Regions from separate parts of the Thioalkalivibrio sp. ALJ15 genome, predicted to be linked through region 1. Evidence: predicted binding sites of a transcription regulator. Region 1 holds the regulator's gene; each other region holds the start of a gene.
What was found. The regulator sigma-54, encoded in region 1, starts transcription at its own class of promoters, with help from an activator protein. The targets are predictions, from matches to a motif close to TGGCANGNTNCNTGCTT.
Positions count from the first base shown of each region.

Region 2: a site for sigma-54 is predicted at 1,946-1,962, ahead of glnA (glutamate--ammonia ligase). Genes of this name have one in related genera too.
Region 3: a site for sigma-54 is predicted at 2,332-2,348, ahead of G015_RS0101150 (TorF family putative porin). Genes of this name have one in related genera too.
Region 4: a site for sigma-54 is predicted at 1,808-1,824, ahead of G015_RS0107630 (PEP-CTERM sorting domain-containing protein). Genes of this name have one in related genera too.

Region 1 covers NZ_KB912056.1:49,614-53,312, forward strand. Annotated here, with positions in the region: gene hprK (HPr(Ser) kinase/phosphatase) at 1-130, opposite strand, end outside; gene G015_RS0100275 (PTS sugar transporter subunit IIA) at 198-668, opposite strand; gene hpf (ribosome hibernation-promoting factor, HPF/YfiA family) at 673-1,011, opposite strand; gene G015_RS0100285 (RNA polymerase factor sigma-54) at 1,014-2,507, opposite strand; gene lptB (LPS export ABC transporter ATP-binding protein) at 2,566-3,294, opposite strand; gene lptA (lipopolysaccharide transport periplasmic protein LptA) at 3,345-3,699, opposite strand, start outside.
Region 2 covers NZ_KB912056.1:474,055-477,753, reverse strand. Annotated here, with positions in the region: gene glyQ (glycine--tRNA ligase subunit alpha) at 1-482, opposite strand, end outside; gene G015_RS0102275 (cation diffusion facilitator family transporter) at 569-1,843, shown strand; gene glnA (glutamate--ammonia ligase) at 2,040-3,449, shown strand; gene G015_RS0102265 (lysophospholipid acyltransferase family protein) at 3,548-3,699, opposite strand, start outside.
Region 3 covers NZ_KB912056.1:232,570-236,268, forward strand. Annotated here, with positions in the region: gene G015_RS0101140 (ammonium transporter) at 1-1,100, opposite strand, end outside; gene G015_RS0101145 (P-II family nitrogen regulator) at 1,138-1,476, opposite strand; gene G015_RS0101150 (TorF family putative porin) at 1,542-2,279, opposite strand; gene folB (dihydroneopterin aldolase) at 2,534-2,899, opposite strand; gene G015_RS0101160 (amidoligase family protein) at 3,011-3,699, shown strand, end outside.
Region 4 covers NZ_KB912058.1:183,303-187,001, reverse strand. Annotated here, with positions in the region: gene glyA (serine hydroxymethyltransferase) at 1-364, opposite strand, end outside; gene G015_RS0107635 (PEP-CTERM sorting domain-containing protein) at 934-1,608, shown strand; gene G015_RS0107630 (PEP-CTERM sorting domain-containing protein) at 1,940-2,572, shown strand; gene G015_RS0107625 (TAXI family TRAP transporter solute-binding subunit) at 2,808-3,699, shown strand, end outside.

The DNA of each region.
Region 1 (3,699 bases):
CCAGGTTGCGATCCGGTGCGACCTGCTCGCCGTGTACGTAGCGCAGATCCAGGCGATTGCCCATCGCCTGGATCAGGACCTCTACGGTGATGTCGCGCGCGATGCCGCCCTCTCCCAGTGCCTCGTTCATGCACGAATCTCCGGCAGTGCTGGCACGGGGCGTCGTAAGAGAGAAAGTACTGCCGGGAGAGCCATGTTCAGGCGTCGCCGAAGGCCCGGGTCAGTTCGCGTTCCAGGGCGTCCGCGTCGCCGGCACGGCGCAGCGAGGCGATATTGTCGGGCTGCGAGAGACCGCGAGCCAGCTGCGCCAGCAGGTCCAGGTGCGCGCTGGTCGCCGCCTCGGGCACCAGCAGTGCGATCAGGATGTCCACGGGTTCGTGGTCCATGGCGTCGAAGTCGACCCCCTGGTCCAGCCGCAGGACCGCGACCCGGGGGGCATCGAGCTCGGCCAGACGCCCATGCGGGATGGCCACGCCATGCCCCAGACCGGTGGAGCCAAGCTTCTCGCGGGCAGACAGGGCCTCGAAGATGGCCCCGCTGGCCGGGCCGGCGGACTCCTCGCCGCCGACGGCCAGCAACTCGGCCAGGGTCTCGAGCGCCCGTTTCTGGCTGGAACACTCGGGCTCCAGCCGGATACGGGCGCGGGTGATCAGCTCGGCAATGGTCATTGCGTTAAAGGGCCTGTTCGCGGTTGCGCTGGGCACCCTCGGCGCGGTGATGGTCCTTGACCTTTTCCTTGTGCTTGATCAGCTGACGATCCACCTTGTCGATCAGGCCATCAATCGCCGCATACATATCCTCGTGACTGGCTTCGGCGTGGATGTGATTGCCGCTGACCTGGAGATTGGCCTCCGCCTTGTTGTTCAGGTTCTGGTTTTTCTCGTGGGTCAGCACCACATGCACGTCGATCACTTTGTCGAAGTGGCGTTCCAGCTTCGCGAACTTTTCGTTCACGTAGTCGCGCAGGGCGTCGGTGATATCGACGTGATGGCCGGTCAGGTTGATCTGCATGGTCAGGCTCCTTTTTGCTTGGTTCCACTGGGCATACTCGCCATCTGCCGGCGTTCGCTGGAAGACGGTATGTGCATAGCCTCGCGGTACTTGGCCACGGTGCGTCGGGCCACATTAATGCCCCGATCCGACAGGATCTGGGCCAGTTTTGCATCACTCAGTGGCTTGTTCGGGGTCTCGCCACCAATCAATTCCCGAATCATGGCACGGATCGCGGTCGCCGAGCATTCGCCGCCATCGGCTGTGCCAACATGACTGGAAAAGAAGTACTTGAACTCGAATACCCCACGCGGGGTGTGCATGTATTTCTGTGTAGTCACCCTCGAGATGGTCGATTCGTGCATCTCCAGGGTCTCGGCGATATCGCGCAGGATCAGCGGTTGCATGGCAACCTCACCATGCTCGAGAAACCCCTGCTGGCGCACGACGATGGCCTGGGCGACCCGCAGCAGGGTGTCGTTCCGGCTGTGCAGGCTCTTCAGGAACCAGCGCGCCTCCTGCAACTGATCGCGCATAAACGCGCTATCACGCGCATCGGAGACCTGCCGCACCATGCCCGCATAGAGATCGTTGATGCGAATGCGCGGCGCAATCTCCGGGTTCAAGTCCACGCGCCAGCCATCGCGGTCATGGCGGACATAGACATCCGGCACCACATATTCCGAAGTGGACTCGCTGATCTGGGCACCGGGCCGCGGATTCAGGGTGCGGATCAGGTCCAGCGCCCGCGCCAGCTCGTCCGGGTCGCGCACGCCGGACTGGCGCTGCAGGGCTCGGTAGTCCCGCTTGGCCAGGCTCTCCATGCCGTTTTCCAGGATGGCTCGAGCCGCGTCACGCGCCGGGGCATCCGGCGCCAAATGGCGCAGCTGGATCTCCAGGCACTCGCGCAGGTCCCGCGCACCGACGCCCAGCGGGTCGCACTGCTGAATCCAGTGCAGCACCGCCTCGACCTCGTCGACCCCCACGGGCTCGTCTTCGCCCTGGCTGATCATCTCCGCCAGCGCCTCGAGTTCACTGTCCAGATAGCCGTCCGGGCTGATCGCGTCGATCAGCGCCGCCCCGATCCGTTGGTCTCGTGGGGTCAGGTGGCTCAGATGCAGCTGCCAGAGCAGGTGGTCCTGCAGGCCCTCGTCCTCGCCGTCGGAGGTATTCTCCAGCGGGTCGCGGTCGTCCAGGCCGCGTGGGCTCGGGGCGGGCTCGTAGATGTCGTCCCAGCGACTGTCGGTGCTCAACTCCTCGGGGATCACGTCATCGCCAGCCGTGTCGGCCTGCATGCGATCCCCGTCGACCCGTTCGCCCCCTTCCTCCGGGCGCTCGGGCGGGGCCTCCTCGCCCTCGTCCTCCACCTGCTCGAGCATGGGGTTGCTTTCCAGCGCCTGCTGGATCTCCGCCTGCAACTCCAGCGTGGAAAGCTGCAGCAGACGGATCGCCTGTTGCAGCTGCGGGGTCATCGTCAGCGTCTGCCCCAGCTGCAGATTAAGCCCGGGCTTCAGCATCGCGGTTTGAGGTCCATGGTGACCATCAAGATCATCTTAAGGAAACACTGATCAATGTTCACAGTCGAAAGTTTTCTCCGAGATACACGCGGCGCACCTGGGGGTCGTCCAGCAGCTCCTGCGGGGTCCCGGCGCTCAGGATGCGGCCCTCACTAAGAATATAGGCCCTGTCGCAGATTCCGAGGGTCTCGCGCACGTTGTGGTCGGAAATCAGCACACCGATCCCGCGCTGGGCCAGATGCCCAATCACGGCCTGGATATCACCCACGGAAATCGGATCCACGCCGGCAAACGGTTCGTCCAGGCAGATAAAGCGCGGGTCACCGGCCAGTGCCCGCGCGATCTCGGCGCGACGACGCTCGCCCCCGGACAGGGCAATCCCAGGGCTGTGGCGCACGGTCTCCAGCTGGAACTCCTCGATCAGGGCATCGCCGATGCGGCGTCGCTCGTGGCGGTCGAGCTCCGAGCGCAGCTCCAGCACCGCCTGCAGGTTGTCCCAAACACTCAGCCGACGGAAGATCGAGGCCTCCTGCGGCAGGTAGCCCAGCCCGGCTCGGGCCCGCGAATGAATCGGGGCCCGGGTGATGTCCCGGTCACCCAGCGTGATGCGGCCACGATTGGGCCGGATCAGGCCGACCAGGCTGTAGAAACAGGTGGTCTTGCCTGCGCCGTTCGGTCCCAGCAGGCCCACGACCTCCCCTGGTGCCAGATCGACGTCGACACGATCCAGCACCGTACGCTTGCCATAGCGCTTGGTCAGCTCGCGGCCGGTCAGATAGCCGGCCATCGGCGCAGATTCGCCACCGGCCGCGGCGGGCGCGCTGGTGTCGAGCTCGTTCATTCGTCGTCTTCGCGGGGCTGGATCCTGATACGTACACGCTCGTCATCGGCCTCGCCACGCTCGGCCTCGATCACATCCGTCTCCAGGTCGTAGACGATGCGCTTGCCGCGCGCTTCCTCGGCTGCCGTGATCACATGCGCCTGGTCGGTCAGGATCACCCGGTCCTCGTTCAGCAGGTAGTCGATGCGCAGCGCGGTGGCGATGCGCATCTCGCCCGTCTCCGGGTCCGGGGACTCCAGCCGCGCGGGCTCGCCGTGGGCCTCCATCTCGTAAGGGCGTCGATCGCGGCTGCGCACATAGACCTTGTCGGCCTCCAGTGTCATGTCCCCGCGAATCACCACCACATCACCG
Region 2 (3,699 bases), 420 kb from region 1:
CAGTCCAGCCCGCCGACCTGCTGGAAGTAGGTGAACTGGGTGACCTCCATGCCGTTCAGCCAGACCTCCCAGCCCAGGCCCCAGGCACCGAGGGTCGGGGACTCCCAGTTGTCCTCGACGAAGCGCACATCATGGGTGAGCGTGTCGAAGCCCAGGGCCTCCAGGGAGCCCAGGTAGAGATCCTGGATGTCCGGCGGCGACGGCTTCAGCAACACCTGGAACTGGTAGTAGTGCTGCAGGCGGTTGGGGTTGTCGCCATAGCGACCGTCGGTGGGACGGCGGCTGGGCTGCACGTAGGCCGCGCGCCACGGCTCCGGCCCGATGGAGCGCAGGAAGGTCGCCGGATGGAAGGTGCCGGCCCCCATCTCCATGTCGTAGGGCTGCAGGACCACGCAGCCGTGGTCATTCCAGTAGTCCTGCAAGCGACGGATCAGGTCCTGGAAGGTGGGGCTGCTGCTGGACGGGGTGCGTTCGTGCGCCATGCGGAATCCCGGGTCAGGGCAAAGCGGACAGTATATCGGCCGGGCTCCGGCTGCGGCCACCGCTGAAGGCAGTGCAAGCGTCTTGCATGTGGCGGAGGCACGCCCATACTGAGGGCCTGACCCTGTTCGGGAGGGATGTCCTGAGCGACCCCCGCGCCAACTCCGAGGCCACGATCTCGCCCGAAAACGGCCGGCGCTACCGTGCCACGCGCCGGGTAACGGTCGTGGGTGCGGTGGTGAATGCCTTTCTTGCCCTGGCACAGCTGCTGAGCGGATGGCTGCTGAACTCGCAGGCGCTGATCGCCGACGGCGTGCACACCCTGTCGGACCTGATCACCGATGGTGTGGTGCTGTTCGCCGCTGGCAAGGCCGCGGCCTCGCCCGATCATGACCACCCCTACGGACACGGGCGTATCGAGACCCTGGCCACCGTGGTCGTCGGTGTGTTCCTCGCACTGGCCGGCCTCGGGATCGCCTGGGCCGCCGGACAGCGGCTGATGGATACCAACGCCGCGACCGCAGGGCCGGCGCCGGCCGCGCTCGCCTTTGCGGTGCTGACGCTGGTGGCCAAGGAGGGGCTCTATCAGTACACCCACCGTGTGGCGAAACGGATCGGCTCGCGGATGCTGGATGCGAACGCCTGGCATCACCGCACGGATGCGATCTCCTCGCTGTTCGTGCTGGTCGGGGTCGGGGCCGCGGTGGCGGGCTTCCCGTGGGCGGATGCCCTGGCGGCGCTGATCGTTGCCCTGTTCATCCTGCATATCGCCGGGCGCCTGATCGTGCGCAGCGCGGCCGAACTGATTGACACGGCACTGGATCCGGAGGATGTCGCGCACATCCACCGCACGATCATGGAAGTGCCCGGGGTAAAGGACGCGCACATGCTGCGTACGCGGCGGCACGGCAACGACGTGGTCGCCGATGTGCATATCCAGGTGGCCCCGATGATTTCGGTGTCCGAGGGACACCGGATTGCCGATGCGGTGTACGGGGCCGTCACCCAGCGCCACGAGCGGCTGCGCGATTTTACGGTCCATGTAGATCCGGAAAACGACGAAGATCAGGCTCGAAGCTCGAACCTGCCCCTGCGTCCGGAGATCGCCGAAGCGGTGCGCGAGGCCTGGGCCGACACCCCGGAACTGGATCGCCTGGAGCAGCTTTCCATGCACTATCTGAACGGGCGCATCCACCTGACCCTGACGCTGCGCCTTGACGGGGCATGCACGCCCGCGGACCTGAACGCGCGGGGCGAGGGCCTGTCACAGTCGCTGCAGGGCCATCCGCGCCTGAAGGACCGGCTGGGTGAGGTGAAGATCCTCTATCGCCCATGCACCACTGGCGTGCAACAAAAGACTTGATGCACTACTGTGGTGCCGATGGCGCACGGATATTGTGCAGCCCGCCGCGTGGTACGGGCCTGATGAGTCCTGAACGACCGTCACAGGGCCAATCGAACGAACTGGCATGATGCCTGCATAGAACCGATTCAACGCCGGCCGGGCTCGAATCGGCGCGGCGAACCCAAAGACCAAGAGCAAACCTAAGGAGACTCCCATGTCCGCAGCCGACGTGCTGAAGCAGATCCAGGAAAAGGAAGTCCGCTTTGTCGACTTCCGTTTCACCGACTCCAAGGGCAAGGAACAGCATGTAACCGTTCCAGCCCATGACCTCGACGAAGAGTCTTTCGAGGAAGGCAAGATGTTCGACGGGTCGTCGATCTCCGGCTGGAAGGGCATCAACGAGTCCGACATGATCCTGATGCCGGATGCGGAGTCCGCGGTCATCGATCCGTTCTTCGAGGACATGACGATGAACATCCGCTGCGACGTGGTCGAGCCGGCCACCATGCAGGGCTACGACCGCTGCCCGCGCTCCCTGGCGCGTCGTGCCGAGGCCTATCTGCAGAGCACCGGCATCGCCGACACCGCGCTGTTCGGGCCGGAAAACGAATTCTTCGTGTTCGACGACGTGAAATGGGGCTCGGACCTCTCCGGCTCCTACTGCCGCGTGGACTCCTCCGAGGCCTCCTGGAATTCCGAGCGCGTCTACGAAGACGGCAACATCGGGCACCGCCCGGGCGTGAAGGGTGGCTACTTCCCGGTGCCGCCGGTCGACAGCCTGCACGACATCCGCTCGACCATGTGCGAAGTGATGACCGAGATGGGCCTCGTTACCGAGGTGCACCACCACGAGGTGGCCACCGCCGGCCAGTGCGAGATCGGTGTCGGCCCCGCAACGCTGACGCAGAAGGCCGACGAGGTGCAGGTACTGAAGTACGTGGTGCAGAACGTGGCCCACATGCACGGCAAGACCGCGACCTTCATGCCCAAGCCGATCGTCGGCGACAACGGTTCCGGCATGCACGTGCACCAGTCGCTGTCCAAGGACGGCAAGAACCTGTTCTCCGGTGACCTGTACGGCGGCCTGTCCGAGACCGCGCTGTACTACATCGGCGGCATCATCAAGCACGCCCGCTCGCTGAACGCCTTCACCAACCCGTCCACCAACAGCTACAAGCGTCTGGTGCCGGGCTTCGAGGCGCCGGTCATGCTGGCCTACTCCGCGCGCAACCGCTCCGCGTCGCTGCGCATCCCGTTCGTGATGAGCCCGAAGGCCCGCCGCATCGAGCTGCGTTTCCCGGACTCCACCGCCAACCCGTACCTGGCGTTTGCCGCGATGCTGATGGCCGGCCTGGACGGCATCCAGAACAAGATCCACCCGGGCGACGCGATGGACAAGAACCTCTACGACCTGCCGCCGGAAGAGGAAAAGGGCATCCCGCAGGTCTGCCATTCGCTGGACCAGGCGCTGGAAGCCCTGAACCAGGACCGCGAATACCTGACCCAGGGTGGCGTGTTCACCGACGACATGATCGATGCCTACATCGACCTGAAGATGGAAGAAGTCACGCGCATGCGCATGACCACCCATCCGGTCGAATTCGACATGTACTACAGCCTGTAAGGCATCCGCATCTGGCCCCTCGGGGCCAGATGCACCGGCCGCCGCGACCTTCGGGTCCGGCGGCTTTTTTTGTGCTCGGAACCTGGCTCGACCGGGTGTCAGCGATAGGGGTTGGGCTGGCCCTCGGGGGCCGGGTGGAAACGCTTGTAGGCCCAGTTGTACTGCTCGGGGCAGCGCCGGACCAGGGCCTCCACATGGGCGTTGATCGCGGCAGCGGCGCGGGCGAAGTCGCGGTCGGCAACCTCCGGCC
Region 3 (3,699 bases), 180 kb from region 1:
GCGAGCAGGCCCGCGATCTGGCCAAAGAACGTCGCGTCCGGGTTGGACAGCAGCACCGCCATCACACCCCAGATACCGGCAGTACCGTGCGCGGAGATCGCGCCAACCGGGTCGTCGATCTTCAGCTTGTCCAGCGCGACGATCGAGAACACCACGATCACGCCACCGATGGCACCGATGATCATCGCCAGGAACGGGCTGGGCATCAGCGGCTCCGCCGTGATGGACACGAGGCCCGCGACCGCGCCGTTCAGTGCCATGGTCAGATCGGCCTTGCCGAACACCAGACGGGTGGTAATCAAGGCGGCGACCACACCCCCGGCCGCGGCCAGGTTGGTGTTGGCGAACACAGCGGCCACGGCGTTGGCGGACTCGATGTCCGAGACCTTCAGTTCGGAGCCACCATTGAAGCCAAACCAGCCCAGCCACAGGATCAGTACACCCAGGGTGGCCAGCGGCATGTTGGAGCCCGGGATCGCGTTGATCTGGCCGTCCTTGCCGTACTTGCCCTTGCGCGCCCCGAGGACCAGCACACCGGCCAGCGCCGCGGCGGCACCCGTGAAGTGGACGATGCCGGAACCGGCGTAGTCGAGGTAGCCGATCTGGTCGAGGAAGCCTTCGCCCCAGCTCCAGAAGCCCTGGATCGGGTAGATGAAGCCGGTCAGCACGACCGCAAAGGCGAGGAAGGCCCACAGCTTCATCCGCTCGGCCACGGCACCCGAGACGATGGACATCGCGGTGGCCACGAATACGACCTGGAAGAAGAAGTCGGCACGATCGGAGTAGTAGATGTCGCCATCGCTACCCAGCACGTCACCCACGGCATTGTCACCCGTGATCAGGAAGCCCAGGCTCGGGATCACGGAGCTCAGGCCATCGCCGTACATGATGTTGTAGCCGATCAGCATGTACATGATGCTGGCGATCGAATACAGGGCGATGTTCTTGGTAGCGATTTCGGCGACACTCTTGGTGCGCACCATCCCGGCCTCGAGCATGGTAAAGCCCGCGGCCATCCACATCACCAGTGCGCCGGCCACCAGAAAGTAAAAGGTGTCCATCGCATAGGCGAGTTCGACAACTTGTTGTTCAATTTCCATGATTGAAATTCCTCATTCGATGGAAGAGCGAAAACCCTTAAAGGGCTTCCGGGCCGGTCTCGCCCGTGCGAATCCGCACGACCTGCTCCACCGGGGTGATAAAGATCTTGCCGTCGCCGATCTTGCCCGTACTGGCAGACTTGGAAATGGCCTCGACTACCTGATCGACCAGGTTTTCGTCGACAGCCACTTCCAGTTTCACCTTGGGCAGAAAATCGACCACGTACTCGGCACCGCGATAGAGCTCGGTGTGGCCGCGCTGACGACCAAAACCTTTTACTTCGGTCATGGTCATTCCTTGCACGCCGATCTCCGAGATCGCCTCGCGAACATCATCAAGCTTGAACGGCTTGATCACGGCGGTAATCATCTTCATGTCGGACTCCTTGAGCGGGGCCGCCGCAGGGCGGACCCGCAGTTACTTGAGTGGAAAAGCCGGGTTTAGAACGTCTTGGTCCAGCCCACCCAGGCACCAACGTCCTCGTCGGACTCGTCGACGTATTCGAGGTTGAAGCTGAACTCGCCCCAGTCGCCGGCATCGCGGGTGAGGCTCGCGGTGTAGTGGGTGTAGTTGTCGTTCTCGTCGGTGTCGTCGAAGGTCTGGCGACCGACCAGGAAGCCGACGCTGTAGACATCCATGAACGGGATGTCGAGGCCGCCGTAGTAATACGTATCCTTGCGCTCCAGGGCGGAGTCGGAGCTATCGGTAACGACGTGCGCAATGCCGGTGTACAGGCCGACGGGGCCGGTATCGAAACTCAGCTCGCCGTAGATCTCGCCGAAGTCGGCGCTCAGCGAGCCGCTGTCATCACGGGCATCGGGGTAGGCGTAATAGACATAGCCGACGTCATAACCGAAACCGTTAGCAAATTCGTCGGCGAAGCCAAGGTACAAATCGAGCTCATAGCTCGTTTGATCTTCGACACCTTCATCGTCAGTCCCGAAATCCACATTGGAGGCCCAAGTGCCAACGTAGAATCCGGATTCGTGTTCATAATCAATGCCGCCCTGGATGGCGGCACCGCCATCCGTTTCCGAACCACCGCGGAAGTAGTAGTTGGAGACCGCCCCAATGTTCACGGAAAGCTCCGCGGTGGCAGTCGAGGTAAAGGCCACACCACCGGTGGAGCCGACAGTGACAATGGCGGCGGCCAGCGCGGAACGAGTGAACTTCTTCATATTGTGTTCTCCCAGTTGTGCAATCGAGTGTCGCGTAGTCGACACCCGGTCCTTGCACAGGCCGTGCCATATCGGGAAAACGGAGCCAGATCGGCTTTTCACAACACCTGTTGCGGTGGAACGACGCAGGCGCGCACAAAAGCGGTGCGCACTAAAAGTGCACACGCACCATATTGGGTCAAAGAATGAGGAATCTGTGACCGGCCGCACGGCCGGCGTCGAGACGACCTACGGCAGGAACCGACGCGGAGGGATCAGGCGGAGGCCGGGAGGGTGCCGCGTTCGACCACGATGCCGACCTCGGCCACACCGGCGACCGCACCGGGCTTGCCCAGTTCGATACGCACCCACGGGGTGCGAAACTCGGCCATCAGGGCCTCCGCGATCTCTTCGGCCAGCGATTCCAGCAGCGCGTGGGGCTCGCGCGTGACGATCGCGCGCACGGCGTTGGCCACCGCCTCGTAATCGACCGTATCGGTGATCTCGCCCGAGTGCGCGGCGATGCGCGTGTCGGTGGCCAGCTGGATATCAAAGCGCAGGGGGCGCTGGATGCGCTGTTCCCAGTCATAGACGCCGACGACGGCATCAATGCGCAGATCCTTGAGGTAGATTCGATCCATCCCGTACCTTCGCGGTCCGGCCGTGGTGGCCGGCGCCTATCGTACTGGCTTGCCCACAGCAGGTACACCGAACCGTTATCATGACGCGGCAGCTTCCCAAGGACATTCCTGATGCCCGAGCGCTTTCACGATCTGCCCTGGCCAGACAATCCGGAAGGGTCACCCCGAAAGGTGGGCGTGGAGATCGAGATGGCCGGCGTCTCGCTCGAGCGCATGGCCGAGGCGATCCGCGCCGAATTCGGCGGGCAGGTCCGCTGTGAAAGCCCGTTCGTCGCCCGGGTCTGCGATACAGACCAGGGTGATTTCCGGGTCGAGCTGGATGCCCGGGTACTCAAGGACCGGGCCTATCGCAGCCACCTGCGGCGGCTGGGGATCGAACTCGACGACTCCGACGAGGCCGCGCTGGACCGCTGGCTGGCCGATGCCGCCGGGCGGCTGGTACCGCACGAGATCGTCGCACCGCCGATACCGGCCTCGGCGCTCCCGCGCCTGGACCGCGTCCGTGCCGCACTGCAGGAAGCCGGCGCGCTCGGGACCGAGCGCTCGCTGCTCTACGCGTTCGGGCTGCAGCTCAATATCGAGGTTCACAGCACCGATGCCGCCTGGATACTGGATGTCCTGCGGGCCTTCCTGCTGCTGTACGAGATGCTGACGAACGCGGGCGAGATCGACCTGGCCAGACGCCTGTCTCCCTACATCCGCGCGTTCCCCGGCACCTTCGTCCGTGAGACCCTGAACCCGGACTTCCAGCCGGACCAGGGGCAACTGATCGACCATTACCTCGCGCACAACACCACGCG
Region 4 (3,699 bases), on a different contig from region 1:
CCAGGCTCATGCCCAGCACGGTGTCATGCGGCTGCAGCAGGGCCATGTACACGGCCGCGTTGGCCTGCGAGCCGGAATGCGGCTGCACGTTCGCGTAGTCGGCGCCGTAGAGCTGCTTGAGGCGATCGATCGCGAGCTGCTCGACGATATCCACATACTCGCAGCCACCGTAGTAGCGCTTGCCCGGATAGCCCTCGGCGTACTTGTTGGTCAGCACGGAGCCCTGGGCCTCCATCACGCGCGGGCTGGTGTAGTTCTCGGAGGCGATCAGCTCGATATGCTCTTCCTGGCGCTGCGCCTCCTTGCTGATGGCGCCCCAGAGTTCGTCGTCGTAGCCGTGGATACTCATGTCGATCGAAAACATTCGGATCTCCCGTTTCATTACTTTCGTGGATTCGGTTTCCCGGCGCGCCGACTCACCGGCGCAGGCCTGGGAAGGGGGAAACAAAGACGCGTAATGATAGGGGATGCGGGGCTTTTTTTCAGGTGGCCGCCACGCCATGGCCAGACCACCGTCCAGGTAGCGCACAACGCAAGAATCCAAAGCCTTCCGTATTTTCAGCTACATACGGCCTATTGCGCGCTGCCGGGCAAGCTCGACAGGGTAGCCATGGCCTCCGGCGCGCACGGCCTGGTGTCCCGTTTCTTTACACCCAATCCTGGCCGGGTAAACCCCTCTCGCGGCACTGAGAATGTACCCGCCGGGCGCCACTCACCCGAACGGCGTAGTCGTCGGTGTCACACTTTTTTACGCCCATCCAGTCCCGCTGCCATCCGGCAAAAGGCGCATCCTCCTATCGGTCTGTTTTTTCGAATGAATTAGCGCGCATATGGGAATGGCACCGTTTCTGCATAGCCCTGAGTGCACAAGGACCGGATGGGCCGGATCCGCGCAAGCCACCCAGGGGGCTATTCCCAGGGAAGGTGCATCGAATGAACCCCAAACGTACTACACCCTATTTCGCGAGTGCCGCCCTGTTGCTGGGCCTGGGCCTTTCCGGCGCCGCACAGGCTTCGTTGATCAGCTGCGCCAGCCTGGATGGCGGCGTTGAAAACCGCGTCACCGCCAACATCGGCTGCCAGATCCTCGAACCCCTGGATGGGCATGCAAACGACCCTGTGGGAGGCGACCCCTCCAACTGGATCGTCAACACGGCCGGTGGCACGGGCTTTTTCGGCATCAGTGACTGGCAGTTCGATGGCCGCTGGGAAGATCCGCCGAACAGCAACGGCGATCCGCTGGAGTTTGATCCGGCCGATCCGACCCTCAACCTGGTCACGCTGGACGGAACCTCCCAGGGCGGGACCTGGACACTGGATCCGAGCTTTGTCTACGGCGACCTGCTGTTCCTGTTCAAGGATGGCCGCGGCACCAATCTGACCGGGTTCCTGATGACTGGCTATAACGGCAGCTACCTCTCGCCATTCATTGACCCGCCGTTTGACTTCCCGGGTGCAAGCCCCAAAGACATCTCCCACGTGAGCATCTACTACCGTCCGAACGGGCAGGTACCGGAGCCCCACACACTGTTGCTACTGGGTCTGGGTCTGGGCTTGCTGGGTATCGCCGTCCGCCGCAAAGCACGCAGGGACACGATGGCGGCCTGATCACGTCCTGCTCGACTTGGCATGATGGCGCCCATGTGGCGCCATCATTTCGTTCATGCCTCCTGATCCACAGTGATTCGCTCGCCTCGACCGAACATGTCCGGTTCTTTTACATCTCGGCCGTAACCCACGACCGCCTCTCCACATCAAATCTCACAAGCGATTGTTTCATCGCCCGAATCCCCCATCTCGTCGAACATGGCACGAAGCGTGCTGCATTCCCGCCTTGTGAGTGATGGCACTTTCAGGCGATCCGCGCCCCAGCCGCATTCATGAGAAACCATGGAGGGACTTTCGTCCCATGGAGGTAAGCTCGATGTCATGCAAGCCATTGCTCTCGTTCCTGGCCGGAACGGTGTTCCTGTTGACCCTGTCGCTCTCCGGGGCCACCCAGGCCGCACTGCTCGATTGCACTGCCCTGTCCGGCAACGTCGGTGACAAGGTCACCAACAATCTCGGCTGTCAGATTTTGTCGCCACTGGATGGCGCAGCCACCGACTCCACCACCGGCGATCCCTCCAGCTGGCTTGTGAATACCGCGGGCGACACCGGATTCTTCGGAATCAGCGACTGGCTATTCGACGGCCGCTGGACCTCCCCCGGGTCGAACAGCTCGACCCTCGCCAGCTTTGATGGCAATCGCCACAGCGGGCAATGGAACCTCGATTCCGAATGGGACTATGGAGACCTGCTGTTCGTGTTCAGTCATGGCAGTGGCACCAACCTGGTCGGCTTCCTGATGACCGGGATCAATGGCAATTACAGCTCACCCTTCACCCAACCGCCCTTCAGCTATCCGGGTGTGGCCACACGCAACATCTCGCATATCAGCGTCTATTACCGTTCGGGCGAGGTCGGCACCGTCCCCGAACCGAAGACGATGCTGCTGATGGGACTGGGGCTCGGCCTGCTCGGGCTGATGCTTCGCCGGAACCGACGCCAGGGGCCCCGTTTTCCGGCCTAGGCGAACGCCCAACGGCCCGTCGCCGCGCCATCAAGGGCACGCCTGTCGGGCGTGTCCTTTACCCTGATTGAAGAGGGGCCTGCACAGGACCGCGGATGACCGAAGGCGAGGCGATCCCCATCGCCCCCGGCCCGCAGGCACAGTCGACCTGAACGCGAACGTGCTATTTGATCGGCGTCTCCCTAGAATCCTCGGCACTGCCGCGATTCGTTCCCGGCATGACCCCGGAGGGCGTATGAATCGATCCAGTGTGCCGAGGGCCGACCGGCGATGGCTGCAACGCCTGCTGCCAGTGCTCACCCTGGTCAGCCTGCTACTGGCCACCACCGCGCAGGCCGAATCGCGCTTCATCAATATCGGCACAGGCGGGGTCACCGGCGTGTATTACCCGGCGGGCCAGCACCTGTGCCGCCTGTTCAACACCCGTCGCGACGAGCACGGGATGCGCTGCACAGCGGAGAGCACCGGCGGCTCGGTCTTCAATCTCAACATGATCCGCTCGGGCGACATGGACTTCGGCGTCGCGCAGTCGGACCTGCAGTACCACGCCTATCGGGGCTCCGGGCGTTTCGAGGAATTCGGGCCCGCTCCCCATCTCCGGGCGGCGTTCAGCCTGCATGCCGAACCCCTCACCCTGGTGGTGCGCCCCGACGCAGACATCGAGGGGCTGGATGACCTGCCCGGCAAGCGCGTCAACATCGGCAACCCGGGCTCGGGCCAGCGCATCCTGATGGAAGAACTGATGGGGGCGCTGGGCTGGGACCAGGACACCTTTCGCCGGGTGAGTGAGCTGCCCTCGCGCGAGCAGGCCCAGGCGCTTTGCGACAACCGCATCGACGCCTTTGTATTTTCCGTCGGCCACCCCTCGGCCGCGATTCAGGAACCCATCGCGACCTGCAACGCCCGACTGGTGTCGATCGAGGGTTCAACCGTCGACCAACTGGTCGAGGACACCCCTTATTACCTGCGCGCGCTGATCCCCGCCGGCACCTACCCGGGCCAGGACGACGACATCCATACCTACGGTGTCGGCGCCACGCTGGTGACCTCGACCCTTACATCGGAACGCGCGGTCTACGAGATCACCCGCGCGGTGTTCGAGAACTTCGAGACCTTTCGCGGCCTGC